One region of the Clostridium sp. CM042 genome, then DNA from elsewhere that is predicted to be linked to it. Evidence: riboswitches for the same ligand, from Rfam matches in the RefSeq annotation. Region 1 holds a riboswitch; each other region holds the start of a gene.
What was found. Region 1 has a riboswitch for cobalamin ahead of ACWJJ7_RS09090 (YitT family protein). Riboswitches for the same ligand answer to the same signal wherever they lie in the genome.
Positions count from the first base shown of each region.

Region 2: it holds a riboswitch for cobalamin, as region 1 does, so the genes downstream of both, ACWJJ7_RS15550 (cobyric acid synthase) here and ACWJJ7_RS09090 (YitT family protein) in region 1, are expected to answer to the same signal.
Region 3: it holds a riboswitch for cobalamin, as region 1 does, so the genes downstream of both, cobU (bifunctional adenosylcobinamide kinase/adenosylcobinamide-phosphate guanylyltransferase) here and ACWJJ7_RS09090 (YitT family protein) in region 1, are expected to answer to the same signal.

Region 1 covers NZ_CM143646.1:1,923,594-1,929,567, forward strand. The annotation lists gene ACWJJ7_RS09070 (thioesterase family protein) at 1-127, shown strand, start outside; gene ACWJJ7_RS09075 (ribonuclease J) at 181-1,845, opposite strand; gene ACWJJ7_RS09080 (DUF3842 family protein) at 2,189-2,650, shown strand; gene ACWJJ7_RS09085 (GntR family transcriptional regulator) at 2,738-3,130, opposite strand; gene ACWJJ7_RS09090 (YitT family protein) at 3,224-4,075, opposite strand; cobalamin riboswitch at 4,276-4,463, opposite strand; gene ACWJJ7_RS09095 (ABC transporter ATP-binding protein) at 4,883-5,656, opposite strand; gene ACWJJ7_RS09100 (FecCD family ABC transporter permease) at 5,656-5,974, opposite strand, start outside.
Region 2 covers NZ_CM143646.1:3,252,430-3,258,403, reverse strand. The annotation lists gene hemA (glutamyl-tRNA reductase) at 1-225, opposite strand, end outside; gene cbiB (adenosylcobinamide-phosphate synthase CbiB) at 256-1,206, opposite strand; gene ACWJJ7_RS15550 (cobyric acid synthase) at 1,287-2,780, opposite strand; cobalamin riboswitch at 2,917-3,100, opposite strand; gene trmB (tRNA (guanosine(46)-N7)-methyltransferase TrmB) at 3,323-3,976, opposite strand; gene ACWJJ7_RS15540 (site-2 protease family protein) at 4,024-4,641, opposite strand; gene ACWJJ7_RS15535 (hypothetical protein) at 4,935-5,974, opposite strand, start outside.
Region 3 covers NZ_CM143646.1:1,032,487-1,038,460, forward strand. The annotation lists gene ACWJJ7_RS04850 (FecCD family ABC transporter permease) at 1-242, opposite strand, end outside; gene ACWJJ7_RS04855 (ABC transporter substrate-binding protein) at 259-1,206, opposite strand; gene cobU (bifunctional adenosylcobinamide kinase/adenosylcobinamide-phosphate guanylyltransferase) at 1,241-1,801, opposite strand; cobalamin riboswitch at 1,964-2,143, opposite strand; gene ACWJJ7_RS04865 (penicillin-binding transpeptidase domain-containing protein) at 2,221-4,293, opposite strand; gene msrB (peptide-methionine (R)-S-oxide reductase MsrB) at 4,540-4,995, shown strand; gene ACWJJ7_RS04875 (FG-GAP-like repeat-containing protein) at 5,042-5,758, opposite strand; gene ACWJJ7_RS04880 (hypothetical protein) at 5,823-5,974, opposite strand, start outside.

The sequences.
Region 1 (5,974 bases):
AAAGGCAGAAGGTAAAAAATTATTCTTTAAGGTGGAAGCCTATGATAACATAGGTAAAATAGGTGAAGGAATTCATATAAGGTACATAGTAAATTCTGAAGAATTTATAAAAAAAATAGTACGTTAAATCACTTTATTGTACAATTAAGACTGCACCTAATAGCGCAGTCTTTTGTTATGTTAAATTTCCATAATAATTGGAAGAATAATTGGTCTACGCTTTGTTTTTTCATACAAATATCGCTCTATGGATTTTTTTATATTAGATTTCAATACATACCATTCAATAATTTTATTGTCTAAGCACTTATTAAGTTCAACTCTAACAATTTCTTTTACTTCACTAATCAATGCATCCGATTCCTTTGCATATATAAATCCGCGAGTTATTATGTCTGGTCCTGCAATAATACTATAAGATTCGCGTTCTAAAGTAACCACAACAGTGAGCATGCCGTCTTCCGCTAAGTGCTTTCTATCTCTAAGCACTATGCTTCCAACATCCCCAACACCAAGTCCATCTACAAATACAGATCCAGTGTGTACCCGTCCTGTTACTGTAGCTTCATCCTTTGTAAGTTCTAAAACCTGACCTGTTTCCATAGTAAATATATCTTTGCCTTGCATACCTAATTTTTGTGCTAACTTAGCATGGTGACTTAAATGTCTGTATTCACCATGAACTGGCATAAAATATTTAGGATGAACTAATGCATGAATTAATTTTAATTCTTCTTGATAGGCATGACCGGATACATGCACTTCTTCTAAATCCTCATAAATTACCTCTGCTCCTTTTTTAAATAGCTCATTGATTACTCTAGATATAAGTTTCTCATTGCCTGGAATTGGAGATGCAGAAATAACAAACAGATCCTCTGGTTCAAGGGTGATTTTCCTATGAGTAGCAAAAGCCATTCTAGCAAGTCCTGCCATAGGTTCGCCCTGACTTCCGGTAGTTATTATTGTAATATTTTTATTGTGGTAATTCCGCATATCATCTATACCTATAATGTAACCTTCTGGTACATGAAGATATCCGAGTTCAATAGCTACTTGTGAGATATTGTCCATACTCCTTCCACTAAAAACAATTTTTCTACCATATTTCACAGAGGCGTCTACAATCTGCTGGATTCTATGAATATTTGAAGCAAATGTAGCTACAATAACTCTTCCCTCTGCATTAGAAATTATTCTAGTTAGAGTCTTCCCTATAGTTTTTTCAGAAATTGTATGCCCTTCACGTTCCACATTTGTGCTATCCGCCATAAGAAGTAGCACGCCCTCTTTACCTAAATTTGAGATACGTTCAAGATCCATGACTAATCCATCAATGGGGGTATAATCAATTTTGAAATCACCAGTATGTAATATAACACCTAGTGGCGAGTGGATGGCAATAGCACAGGAGTCTGCTATGCTGTGAGTAACCCTTATGAATTCAATTTTAAGATTTTGTAGTTCTATCGTTTCTCCAGCATTTACATTGTGAAGTTCACAACTAGATAATATATTGTGCTCCTTTAGTTTATTTTCAATTAGCCCTAATGTTAACCTAGTACCATAAATAGGCACATTCAATTGTTTTAGAATGTACGGAAGCGACCCTATATGATCTTCATGTCCATGGGTTAAAAAAATACCCTTTACTTTTTCCCTATTATTTTTTAAATAAGTTATATCTGGAATTACTAAATCTACACCATACATTCCCTCATCAGGAAATGCTATACCACAGTCTATAACAATGATTTCATCCGCGTATTCAATGGCCGTTATATTCTTACCTATTTCTCCAAGGCCTCCTAAAGGAATAACCTTTATACTTTCCTCGTTTTTCACCAAATTCTCCCCTTCATTTATATCGATTATATTATTAATATCATTTTCTTTATTTTGCCTTGAATTATAAAATTAATACCTTTATGGGAGAATTTTTATTGTAAACATATTATTATAACTTAATTGGGCTTCGTTCAATTAATAGGCTTCGTTTTTATTTTAAAATTATCAAAAGAATTCAGCTTTATCTTCAATATAATTAACAAATCAATTTAGTCCTGTTCCTATCAATATTTATTTGGGCTAAAAATAGAATATACATAAACATTATAGTATAATAATGTTTATGTATATAAAAATAGATATCATCACATTATAAATTTTATTTTTTGGAGGCATTACCATGAAAATAGCTGTAATAGACGCACAAGGGGCAGGTATTGGTCAAACAATCATAAAAAAAATTCGTAAAGAAATCAACCTAGATATCTATATTATTGCACTTGCTACAAATACATTTGCTTGTTCAAATATGATAAGAGCTGGTGCAAATATTGGTATAAGTGGAGCGGAATCAATTTGCTCATTTTGCAAAAAAAATAAAGTTGATAGTATAATCGGTCCAATTGGAATAATCTGTAGTGGTGGCATAAACGGTGAAATTACTCCCATGATTGCCACGTCAATATTTAATATGGATTGTACCAAATATATACTTCCACTACAAAAACATGGTATTTATATACCGGGCACAAGGAATATGCAAATCAAAGATATAATTGAAGAAATTGTACTTGATATAAAAAGTAATATAACTGATGCGTATACAATGAATCCAATTACAACTGATGTAATTATAAGATAAAATTGTCGATACTTCTGCAAATTTGTACCTAAAGTTATAGAAACTTCATCAGCAAGCAGCATCATACTATATTCTTATTGCTAAATTTTATCTAATATATGTTTTTACATCTACCCTTTGATCTACTATCTCTAAAAACTCTTCTAGTTTCATTCCACTTTTCAGAGCTTCCCCTAGTCCTAAGTCAATGAATTTTATTATTTTGTTTTTACTTTCCCAAGATATAAAATCTTCAGTTACAAACGTTCCCTTGCCTTGCTGGGCTTTCAAAGCCCCCTCTTGTTCCAAGTCATTATATGCAGTGCTTACAGTATTTCTGCTTACTTTAAACATTTCAGATAATTCTCTTTCTGTAGGTAATTTTGTTCCAACTTTGAGAGTTCCTTTTTCTATTTTATCTATAATCTGTTGTTTAATTTGAATATAAAGTGGTACTCCACTTTTTTTATTTATTATAACGTCAATAAAAATCCCTCCCAAAGCATATTGAATTAATCGACTAATCCACTACAATCATTGCTACGACCTCTGAAGTGTTAAATCAGTTAATATTACAGTTTCCCAGAAGATGATTTAATGTGTTAAGGACTTAAATCCATGTCCAAAGACTTCATAAATATTATTCACTGTTACAAAAGCATCCCTGTCAACAGATTTTATGAATTTTTTAAGTGTTATAAATTCCCTTCTTCCTAGTATAACCACAACAACTTCTTTATTCTCATCTGAAAAATCCCCTACTCCGTTATATACAGTAGATGTTTTATCTAGCTCTTCTCTTATATATTTCCTTATCTTATCGCTATTCTTGCTTATAATTGTAACTTCTTTGCACATGTTTATTCCCTCTATAATGTCATCTATAAGAAAACCATTAATTATAACTCCAAGCATTGCATATAATGATAGCTTAATTCCAAAAGCAAAAGCTGCCATTAAAGTTATGATTAAATCACACATTAAAACTCCTTTACCTAGATTTATATGGAAAAATTTATTTAATATCTTAGCTAAGATATCTGTACCCCCCGTTGAAGCATTTTGATTAAATACTATAGCCATACCTATTCCTGATATTAGTATTCCAAATATAAGTTCCAATAAAATATCTCCTGTAAGTGAATTATTAATAGGTATAAACTTTTGAAACATAATTATAATACCCGATACACCAAAGCTTGCATATACACTTTTTCCACCAAAACTCTTTCCGATAACAATAAATGCTATTACAAACAAAACAAGATTTATTATTATCATTATCCAACCTACGGATAATCCCCCTGTAAATTTATTTATAACTATAGCTAATCCATTCGCCCCACCTGTCGCTAAATTATTTGGCATTAAAAAGAAATATAAACCTGCTGATACCATAGACATTCCTATGTTTATAAGCACAAATTCCTTTATCTTTGTTTGCATAATATGCCTCCTTATAATTATCAATTATATTACCTTTCCTCAGTAAAATAATCATAATTTCTTTCTCAACTAAAAATTAAGCCCTTTAGCATTTATGCTAAAGGGCTTGATAACAGTACTAACCATATTTGTAAAAAACACAAAGTATAAAATGCATTTTCATACAAATATGCGTCACACCCCCTATCACTCGTAGCGTTCTTGGTGTATTAATAAAGGCAGTTCTTCTGACTTTGGCTCATAGTCGCTTTAATCCTTCCCAACAAAATTGTCAGTGGTATAATTTAGAGCTTCTCACCATTACAGCGGCGGGACCGTTCAGGCCTTTCACCTGGTTCCCTTTTAAATGAAATGCAAAACATCTCATACCTTTAAATTCAATATTAAGTTAAATAAACTATATTATTCCATAAACCAAGTATACATTTTAAATACTTGATTGTCAAAATTTCTTTAACGAAATTAAGTGTTCTATTTGAATTTTTTTGAAAAATGAGGTAATTAATGTTTGATTTTATGACACCTACATAAGATAAGTAATTTATTTAATCTAAGAATCTACAATATTATCGATTAACTTAACTATATTTATCTTGTATTTAATCATTCCACAAATTTCACCTTTAGAATTTAAACTTTCCTTATTTTCAGTAAGCTGTAATAGACACACAAGGGGCAGGTCTTGGTCAAACAATCATAAAAAAATTTGCTTGTTCAAATATGGTATTTATATGCCAGGCACAAGGAATATGCAAATCAAAGATATAATTGAAGAAATTGTACTTGATATAAACACAATATAGACTATCATTTTATATAAGAAGGTTTATACATAATATTTAAAAGACCAGTTTCTTTATCCTCTGTAACGTTAGCATCAACCTCATACAAGGACTTTATTAATTCTTGGGTTAAGACCTCTGTCGGTGTTCCATAACTAACAATTTTACCTGCTTTCATAGCATAAATTTTATCACAATATAAAGCAGCAATATTTAAATCATGAATAGCAGATATAACTGTGACACCAAGTTCCTTTACAGTAGCCATAAACTGAAGCTGATACTTTATATCTAGATGATTTGTAGGTTCGTCTAAAATAAGACATTCTGTTTTTTGTGCTAAGGCTCTTGCAAGAATTATTCTTTGCTTTTCTCCCCCTGATAAGGTTGAAAAGCTTCGTTTAGCATACTCTGTCATACCCACTTTTTCTAAAGACTCTTCCATAATTTTATAATCCCCCGCATTGTCTTTTTCTATAAACTTTTTATGTGGTGCTCGTCCCATTAGAACCATATCCGAAACAGTAAAATCAAAATTATAATTATTATGTTGAGACACCACTGCCATTTTTTTTGCACTTTCTTTCATAGCAAAATCTTTAATATTTTTATCATCTAAAAATACAGCTCCTGTAGAAGGCTGTAATGTTCGGTATATACATTTTAAAAGTGTACTTTTACCACTTCCATTAGGTCCTATAATGCCTACGAATTCTTTTTTCTTTGCATTTATACTTAAACCCTTCAAAATATGACTTCCACCTAAATAAGCTTCTACATCTAAAGTCTTTATTTCCATCAATTATTACCTCCAAATCCGTATGATTTACTTACCATAAGATATATAAAAATTGGGGCACCAATCATAGAAATTAATATTCCTATTGGAAGTTCACTTCCTGGTATTATAATTCTAGATAAAACATCTGACCAAATCAAAAATATAGCTCCCGTTAATGCAGATAGTAGAATAATTCTTTTATGATCTGTTCCAAATATCATTCTTATAAGATGAGGAATAATAAGTCCCACAAATCCAATTATCCCTGATGCATATACAATAAATCCAATTACAACTGATGTAATTATAAGATAAAATTGTCGATACTTCTGCAAA
Region 2 (5,974 bases), 1.3 Mb from region 1:
TATTAAATTCTTATCCCAATTTAACGCCTTAAAAATCTTATCAACAATATCTTCATCCTTAGATTTAAAATATATCTCTGTCCTGTTACAGGTACTTAAAATAACTGCCTCTTCACAAATATTTAAAAGTTCCTCTAAGCACTTTCCTTGGCGTTTTGGTATAATTGAAAGTTTTTCTCTAATTTCTATTTTCACATCATGCTTTAGCCCTATAAGTTGTATCATTATATCATCTCCAAAAATACATCACTATTACTAATATTTCATATATACGCATATTTCATATAACATGCATATTATTATTAAATAAAACATTGCCCCATACATTAATTTTATTGTATCTATTATATGTTCTTTTCCCAAATCGTTTATTTTGTTTCCTATTGTTGGTTTATACATTTTTTCTCCAAAATATTCATTCGTACCACCTAGTCTAACTCCCATAGCTCCTGCTGCTGCTCCTTCTGGATAAGCACAATTAGGACTTTTATGATTTTTTCTATCTCTTATCATCACTTTTATACTGCAAGCAATATTTCCTCGAACCAGTGGTGCTGCCAAACAGATTAAAAATCCTGTTATTCTTGCTGGTATAAAATTAAATACATCGTCTGTTTTAGCTGGAAAGAACCCAATATATTTATATTTTTCATTCATATATCCAAGCATTGAATCCATTGTATTTATGCCCTTATACATCATAGCTAAAGGTGCTCCCCCTAATATTGCATAAAGAATAGGGGCTATAACACCATCTGCTGTATTCTCTGCAATTGTCTCCACATCCGCTCTTACTATTTCATATTCAGTAAGGGTCTTTGTATCTCTCCCTACAAGGTATGACAATTTAACTCTTGCGTCATAAATATCATTATTAACTAAAGAATCATAAACCTTTTTACCTTCTTTATGAAGGCATCTAGCAGCTATTGTTGTCCAAAGCAATATTATATTGAGAATATGGTACAACCAAAAAAACTTATTAGAAATTCTCAAAATTATAAAAGGCACTAAAAAACTAGAAAGTGCTACTATAACTACAATAATTCCGCCAAAAACTTTAATTTGACCATTAGTTTTACATATCGTTCTGCCTAACTTATCTAATTTAGAAATAAGTTTTCCTATATAAATCACCGGATGTTTAAACCAATATGGATCTCCAATTAATAAGTCTAACATTACCGCTAAAATTAAATCTATTATGTTCATCTGAAATAGTATTGCCATTTTAATTCCTCACTATCTTATACTGTTATAATTTTTTAAATAGTTGTTAACTGTCCCTAACTTTCTCTTTTTATTCCTATGATTTTATAGATTGAATCCATGTCTACATTATCTCTAACTATATCTGCTAGCTTGTCTAATTCTTTTTCTCTTAGATTTTCATAAACCTTAGATTTTTTAGGTTCCATAGCTTTTTTTACCCTTAAAGTATTAATCATATGTTCTCTAAACTCTACTCCATCTAAAACTCCATGAATATATGTACCCATAACATTTCCACCTGCATTTATCGCTCCATCGAAGGATGACGTATCAGAACCATTCTTATCATAGATTTCAAAAAGTGGTTTTGCATTATGACCATATTTACAAATTCCCATATGTATTTCGTAACCATAAGTTTCTAGACTAGTATCCCTAATGTTAATGCTACGAGCCTTTACTCTTGTAGTTATTTTCTCATCTTCAAATATTGTGTCTATGTCTAAAAGCTTCATACCATCTGTTTCTTTTGAATTTCCCTCTAAGCAATTAGGGTCACTTAAGCTATTTCCTAGCATTTGATATCCTCCACAAATACCTAATACGTTACCTTCTACACTATATTGCTGAATCGCTTCTGCAAGTCCCGAATTTCTTAAAGAAATTAAATCATCAATAGTATTTTTAGTTCCCGGTATGATAAGCAAGTCTGGAGTGCCCAATTCTCCTTTAGTTGTAACAAATCTAACTGATACATCTTCTTCAGCCTTTAAGGCATCTAAATCCGTGAAATTTGATATATGTGGAAGCTTTATTACAGCAATATCAATAGGTGCAGTAATTTTTTTATTAAATTCTACTGCGCCATCTTCATCTTCGAGTTCCAATCTAAAATAAGGAACTACCCCTGCACATGGAATATGTATAATGTCCTCAAGCATTGTAAGTCCTGGCTTTAAGATTTCTAAATCTCCTCTAAACTTATTAATAATAGTGGCTTTAACTCTTTTTTTCTCGACCTCATTAAGCAAAAGCAAAGTCCCTGCTAGTGACGCAAATACTCCACCCTTATCTATATCTCCTGCGAGTATCACAGGGGCATCTATAAGTTCCGCCATTCCCATGTTCACTATATCTCTATCTCTTAAATTAATTTCTGCAGGGCTACCTGCTCCTTCCATTACTATAATATCAAACTTCTTCTCTAATTCTTCAAACTGCTTTTTTAACATGTCTTTGAATTCCAATTTCATATTATGATATTCCATAGCTGTACTATTCCCAAAAACCTTTCCATTAACGATAATTTGGCACTTTTTATCGGAGGTAGGTTTTAATAAAATCGGATTCATATATACCTCTGGCTCCAATCCTGCCGCATAGGCTTGAAGCACCTGCGCACGTCCCATTTCTTTTCCATCCAATGTAATATAAGAATTCAATGACATATTCTGTGACTTAAAAGGACATACTGAAAACCCATCTTGCACAAAAATTCTACAAAGTGCTGTTACTAATATGCTTTTTCCTACTGATGAAGCGGTTCCTTGAACCATTACTTTAGCCATTACTCTTTCTCCTTTCTTCCTGCTTATATTCTTTCTTTGGTACACAACAAAAAAACAGCAAGCTTGCGCACCTGCTGTTATGTACAAATTTTTCATTGCACTAACTTGAATTCTACAGTTCTTTCCCGCCGAAAGCTTAATATTACTAATTTAGGCAGGTCTCCTGGCTCTTGATACACTTTCTCTTATAACTTTCCCTTTCTTGTAGTTATAAAAGATTTTCTCTCAATTACAGTAGCGGGGGCTGCTGTGGAATTACACCACATTCCCTTTTCACCTTACTAATCATCTACTAAAGTAACTGCATCCACTTTATTGGCTGATTAATAAAAGGCACCTAAACAAATCTATTCATTTTTTTACTAATATAATTCATAAGTTTCATTTTTAAAATTTTCAATTTAATACATTTCTATGTAATTAAGTTTATAGCATTATGTTAATCCTGTCAATAAATAAGAATTTAAAATGCTTAAGTCTCATATGGTTATAAGTCATCTCCTTCGGAGCTGCAACAGTTCCGAAGGAGATGCATTAATTCGCTAAATTAATTTTGCTTGTAGAAACATAGCTTTTTTTCCTATTTCTGTGAATTTAGCCTCATATTCTGTAACCACATTATCTTTAAAATCACTTTTATGCAAATCATAAGTTGAAAATAATATCTCAAACCCACATTCTTTGAAATATTCTACCGATTCTTCGAATAACTCTGTATCATCTGTTTTGAACCAAACTTCAGATCCCCGTTTTAAGAATTTCTTATAACTCGTCAAGAACTTAGTATGAGTTAATCTTCTTTTATTATGTCTGTCTTTTGGCCAAGGATTACAAAAATTTATATAAATTCTGCTTATCTCATCTTTTGCAAACACATCATCAATAAGCATTATGTTCATTGGCATAAGACGTACATTTATGTCTTGTGCCCCTTCAATTTCTCTTACTTCTATAACTTTTCTAAGGGCAAATACCAGAACCTCATCTTTTAAATCAATGCCTACAAAATTGATATCAAGATCTCTCCTGGACTTTTCTGATATAAATCTACCTTTACCGCAACCTAGTTCTAGATGAATTTCATTGTTATTTTTAAATTCTTCATTCCATTTTCCTTTGTGATCATATTGGTCAGTTATTACAATATGACTAGTTTCAAGCTCTGGCCTAGCCCAATATTTTTTTCTTAAGCGCATATGTTTTTCTCCTTACATTTATAATTTTTATGAAATTTACTTTTTATTTAAAACATCCCTGCAATATTTAAAAACTGTTTAAATAACCATAACCCTGGTGCTTGCACGATATAAGTAAAAACTGATTGTCCACCAGGTAATATAGGCAATATTAACGCCATAAATATTAAGAATTGATACCTATAAATTGTATCTGGTAAATTGTAAAAAAACTTTGGGAATAAATCCCTAACTATATGAGATCCATCAAAACCCGGTATTGGCACTAAATTAAGAAAAAACAAAATACAATTTAGGTACCCTGTAATTATTAAGATTTGGCTAATAATAGTATATAATCCACCATGAATTGGTGGAATCTTCGAAAATAACACAGTCAGAATTGCAAATACAAACCCTAGAATCAGATTAGCAATTGGGCCTGCAACTGAAACTTTCAAATCATCCTTATAATAATTTTTAAATGCACTAGGATTTGTCTGAACAGGCTTTGCCCAACCAAATCCTACTAATATAATCATAAGAAATCCCATTGGATCTATATGTGCGATCGGATTCAGAGTAAGTCTCCCTTGAAATCGTGGAGTTTTGTCTCCTAACCTATCTGCTACGATAGCATGCGCATACTCATGAAAAGTAAATGCTAATAAAATTGCCGGTATCATCAAAATCTTATTTAATATTTGTTGTGTATCCAAGTTTATTCCTCCTTATATTCCTACATGGTAGGCAATGTTAATCGCTACTCATCTTGTTAATGCATCTTTGACTTGTTATTTTTTAAGATGTCTAATGTACCTATTATAACAAAGTTTATTGTTATTTTGAATTGAATATTCTCAAAGCAAAATAATATATTATCACAACCATATCCTTATGAATTAACTTATATTTTCAGATTATAGAAAAAACCTTATCTTAAAAAGATAAGGTCTTAAATAAAACATCATAGTATCGACTACTTAAAAAGAACAAAAGATACTTCTTTATTATTAACCAATGATACTATTCCCTTAGTATACAATTGCAATAATTCTCCTTTATAGCTAGTTTCAGTTCCAGAACTAATATCTTTTATTACAGCTTTCATTGCATCATTTTGATAGACCTTACCAAGAGATGTAACGAATAAATCATTTTTTTTAGAAGGTTTTTGTAAATCAATTACTTTCCAATTTTCAGTATTTTCTGATGTTTTCCCATAATAAACTTTGCTTACCAAATTATCTTTTAATTCTCCAAGATACACATTGTCATCATCATCAGTGCCTATTAAAGTAAGTTTTTCTACACCTTTAATATTTATAGGTTCCTCAAGGGTGGTAGAATACATTTTATTATAGACTAATCCCTCGTACACCAAATTATCTTCATGGCGCGCTAATGCCATATTACTCACACTCTTTGGTATTGTATCAATTTTTGTCATCTCTTCGTCTCTGTCACTTCTATAGTCTCTGTCAATTCTATATATACTACTGCTACCACCTTCATTTAAAACCTTTATATAAATAACCCCTGTTAAAATTGATACTTGAATATCTTCTACTTCATCATTTGTACCAGTATAGGCTAATTTTCCTATCTTTACTTTTTCACCTTTTTCTACGTCATAAGAATATACTACTAATTTACTAGACTCATCATCACTTTTCTCTACTAAAAACATTCTATTTCTATCTGGAAGCCATTTATAAAAAGAAATTTCACTTCCGTCTTCAGCCTCTATATTTTTAACGCTTCCATTCTTACCATCAGCAATTTTTAATTCTTTATTCTCATAATAGCATAAATATTTAGCACCATAGGATACTAATATATTTTCTGCGTTTGCCGGCAATGTAATATCAATATTTTTTAATTTATCGCTTTTATTTTCATCAATTTTTTCCGTAACCATTTTTGAATCAGTAGCTAAAAAATAATGATCTATATAAAATAGAACTAAACATTGCATGGATAACGAAAATACTATCCATATACTTATTCTTTTCTTCC
Region 3 (5,974 bases), 890 kb from region 1:
CAAGATAAAAGTATTCTAGGAAGTCTTAAATTTAGCAATATGATTGCAGATGTAGGATTAATTCCGTCTAAGGATACAATGTTATTTAATATTGGAATCTTACTTATTATAATTAGGGCTGTCTGTTTTAAAGAAATATCTGCCACCCCAAAATTTGTTGCTACAATTATTACAATTAGGAGTAAAAATATCCCTACTGCAAAAACTCTTCGATAATAACTCTTATTTTCTATAAACGTCATGGTTGTTTAACCCCTTTTATTTGAAAAGTTCAGGATGAACTAATTTAGCAATTGCTTCAAGCCCTTCTGCAAGTCTCGGTCCCTGCCTAACAATAATATTTTCATCAATCTCCAATAATTTACCGTTCTTAACTGCTTTCAAATCTTTGTAACCATTGGTAGCTTTTATACCTTTCTTTGAATCATAGAACTTAGAACAAATTAGCACATCAGGATTTTTTTCTACAAGCTTTTCTACACTGTAGTTCCAACCAACTACGTCACCCGCAGCGTTTTTCCCGCCAGCCATTTCTATTATATCACCTATAAATGTATCTTTTCCTGCTGTGAAATCACCACTCTTGCCGAATCCTGCTACATAATACACTGTTGGCTTCTTAGCATCCTTAACCTTATCAGTTATTTCTGCAACTTTCTTTTTCATGTCTGATATTACTGTCTTTGCTTCTTCATTGGCATTTACAATCTGCCCAAGCTTTGACATTGTATTATATACACCAGTAAAATTCTCTTCGCCATAAAGCACTATAACTTTTATATTAAGATCTTCTAATTTTTTAATAACATCCTTATCAAAATGAGTTGATGCAATAACTACATCAGGTTTTAGTTCAACAATTTTTTCTATACTTGGTTGTAATAAGTCACCAACAGATGCAACCTTAAGTGCCTGAGCTGGGTAATCATCGTAATCACTTCTACCAACTATACTGGACCCTTTACCAAGTGCATACATTCCCTCTGTTATATTTGGTGCAATCGTAATAATCCTTTTAGGTTCTTTTTCAATGGTAACCGTTCTATTATATGAATCAACTACCTTTAGAGGATATACTACAGCATTTGTTTCCTTTTTAGTAGTATTAAGAGACTCTTTATTCTCACCCTTGCTACCACACGCACTAAATACAACACAAACAAAAACAGCTAAAACTAGACCTATTATACTTTTTCTTTTAAACATAAGTTGCCTCCATAAATTTTTATTTTTTAATTACTTATTTAATTTTAATTGGTATACCACAAACCACCATGTGAACTTCCTGAGCCCTTGATGCAATATACTGATTAACTCTACCTGCAATATCTCTAAAAACCCTTGCCATCTTGTATTCTGGTACAATTCCAGAGCCAATTTCGTTAGTTACAAGAATTATTGTTTTTAAGTTTTTTTCTGCTTCGTCAAGAAATACTTCTACCTCTTGTAAAATCCCTTTTTCCATTGCATTTATATCTTGATTATTAAGATCATCAAAATTATCCCCTGCTTCATCAAACATAAGATTTGTAGTCATTATTGTAATACAATCTAATAAAATCGTATCAAACTGCATTTCTTCGTTATAGAATACCTGTTTTAAATTCTTATAGCCTTCAAATGTATACCAAGAAGCTGGTCTTCTTTCTTTATGTTTCTTTACTCTGTCCTTCATTTCATCATCAAACGGGATTGAAGTTGCAATATAAAGTACGCCACCCTTCTCTTCTTTAGCTAGCTTCTCAGCATATGTACTTTTCCCACTCCTTGCGCCACCTGTTATAATTATAATTTTTTTCATAGTATACTCCTTATTATTTTAATAATATATTATTATGTTAAAAAATCAGCAAATAAAAAAACCACACCTCAAGGATGTGGAATAATGCAATTGAATTTTTCACATATTGGATAACCCAATATTATTGTTAAATCACGCATTTTTCATCCTCCCTCCGAAGACTAAAATTTTAAGCATTAGGCAGGTTTACTGGCTTTAGCATCATCTTACTCTCCAACCTTCTCAGTTTCCCAATGGTCCTTTGGATTTCATCCTCTAATACAGTAGCGGTGGGCTGCAGTGGTTTTTTAATCACTTTCCCTTTTAACCCTTGTTACGGGCACCTAAAACAATATTTAATTTTTATTAATTTTACTATGGTTATTGTAACATCAAAAAAATATTAAAGCAATATTAATCATTCTACCTACTTGCTATCACTATTTTGGTGTTTTATTTAAGTAATATTCCATTACTCCTTTTACAATAGGTACCACATGATGACTGCCACCTTTATCTTTAACATTTTCCATTAACATTGATACTACTATTTTAGGACTCGCAGTATCCATACATATAAACCATCCATTTTCTTCTGCTGTTTTATCATTGTCATCTTTCTTAAGTTCTGCTGTTCCAGTTTTACCCGCAAGAGCTTGCCCATCAACTTTTGCCTCATGACCTGTACCATTCGGGTTTTCTATAACTGCAGAAAGATCATCTTTTAGGGTTCCTATATTATTCACAGAAATTACATTAGCTTTCCAAACCTTAGCCTTTACCTTTTCATTCAAGACCTCTAAAGTTGGAGACATAATATTTCCATCGTTAACAACTGTGCTATACGATAGTGCAAGGTGAAGTGGACTCATAAGAACCTCCCCCTGACCATAACCAGTATCTGCTAACGCTACATCATTTTTAATGTTGTTACCATTGGCTACTTGTGAATTAGCTATTGGATAATCTATTGGAAGCTTTTGCCCTATTCCAAAATTGTCACATCCTTTTATAAATTCTTCTTTGCCTATATTAAGAGCTGCCTTTGCAAAATATATGTTATCAGAATATACAAATGCATCCTGCAAATTCACTGACTCTCTCGGTTCACCAACCCTAGTAACCTTATTGAGTCCCCATGATGTATCTGGTTGCCATTCGTTTCCCGGTATGTTAATAAGTTCACTAGGTTTTATCTTCCCTTGATCTAAGCCAACCGCAGCCGTTATCAGTTTAAATGTAGACCCTGGAGAATATACAGCCGTAAATCTATTTTTAAATGGATCCCCTGTTTTTTCCCACTCTGCCTTTTGGGTATTAGAAACATAGGTGGTAATTGCATTTGAATCATATGACGGGGAGCTTACTAAAGCCAATACTTCTCCAGTTTTGGGATTTATTGCCGAACTGGCTCCTGCCTCTTTATTCATTCCTTCATATATTTTCTTCTGTAGTTCACTATCTACTGATAATGTTATATTTTCACCTGCTTTTGATTCTTTTTTAAGAATTACAACCTTATCGTTATTATTTTGTTTTGATATATATATTGTTGCTCCATTTTCACCCTTAAGCCTGTCTTCATAAACCTGTTCAAGACCTGCCTTTCCTATTAAACTAAATGAGTTATACCCCTTACTAGCATTCTTTTGTAGTTCCTCAGCAGTTATCGGCTTAATGTATCCTATAAGCGACCCCAAAGCTTCACCACCTGGATATACTCTACCTTTAGGCTTGTTCTGGATTACCCCATCAAGCTTCATAACTCCATCTATTTTTACTTTTTCAGTGCGTAGTATGTTAATAATCGGTATAAATTGATCAGAATTTTCATTATCCTTTAGTTTATTTTCTATAACTGAAGCATCAATATCTAGTATCTTAGCCATCTGCGATATATTATCATCCTTATTTTTAATAAATGTAATAGGTTTTATTCCAATCGTAACAATTAAATCATTTATTGTATTTATTGCAAGTGGTTTTTTACTCCTATCATAAATTTCTCCACGTATAGCCACTTCTGGCTCTACCCTAACCTTATCTCCCGCTTCCATACTAGGAAATATCATTTTCTCATTCCAGACTAATGTCCACTGCTTTTTGTTGTTAACCTCTTCCTTCACCATAGTTGCCTGGTAGCCTGGCATTTTTAATTGCCCTGCTGCAGTATCCATAACTATAGAAAATGGTATATTTATAGCTTTTTTATTTCCATCCTTAATTTTATCTTCATTGTCCACTTTAATAGATATATTTTTAGCCTCTATTCCACTATAAATAGCATTGTATTTATCTACGAATTCCTTTTCAGTTATTGTTTCCTTAGTTTTAACTGAAAGCATGCTATACATTGTTTTGAAATCCTGCTTTACCCACTTATTCTTATATGTATCAAATGTTTTTGTTGCACTATCCATCTTTGTAAAAAAATTAAACATAAATACTGCCATTACTATTAATATAATCCCTATCGTTGTAAAAAGAATTACTTTTAAGTTTTTTTTCGACATTTTTTTACCACCCCTTACTTATTATAACACTTGAACCGTATAATTAAATAGTACGATTTCTAAAAGTTTATTTTTTTACATATTAAACAAATATATTATAAAATAAATTATCTCAACTAGAGAATTAATATCCTTAGGATACTATTTCCAACACATGTTTACCCCTGTTGCTTATAATGTATTTAGTATATAATAACTATTAATTGATGCAATAAATATTATTCTTATTTTTAAGGAGGCATTATTATGGATAAAAAAGTTTATACTAAAAAAAGTAAAGAAGAACTAAAGAAGATCTTAACTCCAATTCAGTTTGAAGTAAGCCAGGAAGGTAGCACGGAAAAATCTTTTGATAATGAATTTTGGAATAATAAAGCAGAAGGCATTTATGTAGATATTAATAGTGGAGAGCCCTTATTTACATCTCTTGATAAATTTGATTCAGGTTGTGGGTGGCCTAGTTTTACAAAGCCTGTTGAGGATACTAATGTTAAAGAAAATAAGGATGCAACCCATGGTATGATGAGAACAGAAGTAAGGAGCAAATATGGTGACAGTCATTTAGGACATTTATTCAACGATGGTCCGATTTCCCAGGGTGGATTAAGATATTGCATAAATAGTGCTTCACTAAAGTTTATACCAATTCATAAGCTCTGCGATGAAGGGTATGGAGATTACTTAGAATTATTCAAAAAATAAGGAGAGCGTTTCTCGCTCTCCTTCTGAAATGTCGTTAAAAGTATACCTATACTTGTGATCCATTAATAGCTATCTGCTGATTATCCAAAACAAATATCTTATCTTTCCATTTTAAAGTATTTAAAACATATCCTAAGGAGTCTGCATGGTATCTTCCAGCTATTTTTTGATAACCCAATAGCTCATATACTTTATTTGAATCAAAATCCACAGGATATAAGCCGCTTATAGGATCCACGAATCCGTTAATTGGATCCTTTAGCTTTCCGTTTTCGTCGTATATTTCATTTAAATAATCGGCGTCCTTGTTGGATATATCTATAATGTATTTTTGGTTATTTTTCTTACTGATAACTTCAACCTTGTAATTGGCTTTATAAGTAACATCGTATTTATATTGCTCATTATATACATTAAAGTCAAATTGTAATTTTGCTTCATTGTTAATGAACGAATAAATGTAATAGTACATTATTCCACCACTACCACCTGTTGCAATACTTATTAAAATATCATCTACACCATCTCCTGTAAAATCCCCCAAAAATAGTGTAGGATTATATCCTGAATTTTCACTAAGTGGTATACTAGCAAACCCACCTGTCATTCCATCTTGAATTACAAGGGTGATATTTTGAGTATATGGACTACCTGGTGTCTTTATACCGGTTAAGTACACATTATCAAGTATTCCATCACCATTTACATCTCCACTTGCATAACTAACAATGCTCGGATTTATCCTATTATATCTATTATCCATAACTGCTCCTTTGCATTATAAGATTTATAAAATATCTTATGAGCTAGGCAGTAAATTGTTCCCTCTATTGATTTTTATATGATTTGTAATTGGGCGAATCTTCGCCAACTAATTTATCTAATTTCCAATTATATCCATTGTAAGCATCGTAAACAAGAAAATATAGTGCTACAAAAGAAACGTTTTTGTTTTCATTCTTTTTCTCATCTTTATAAG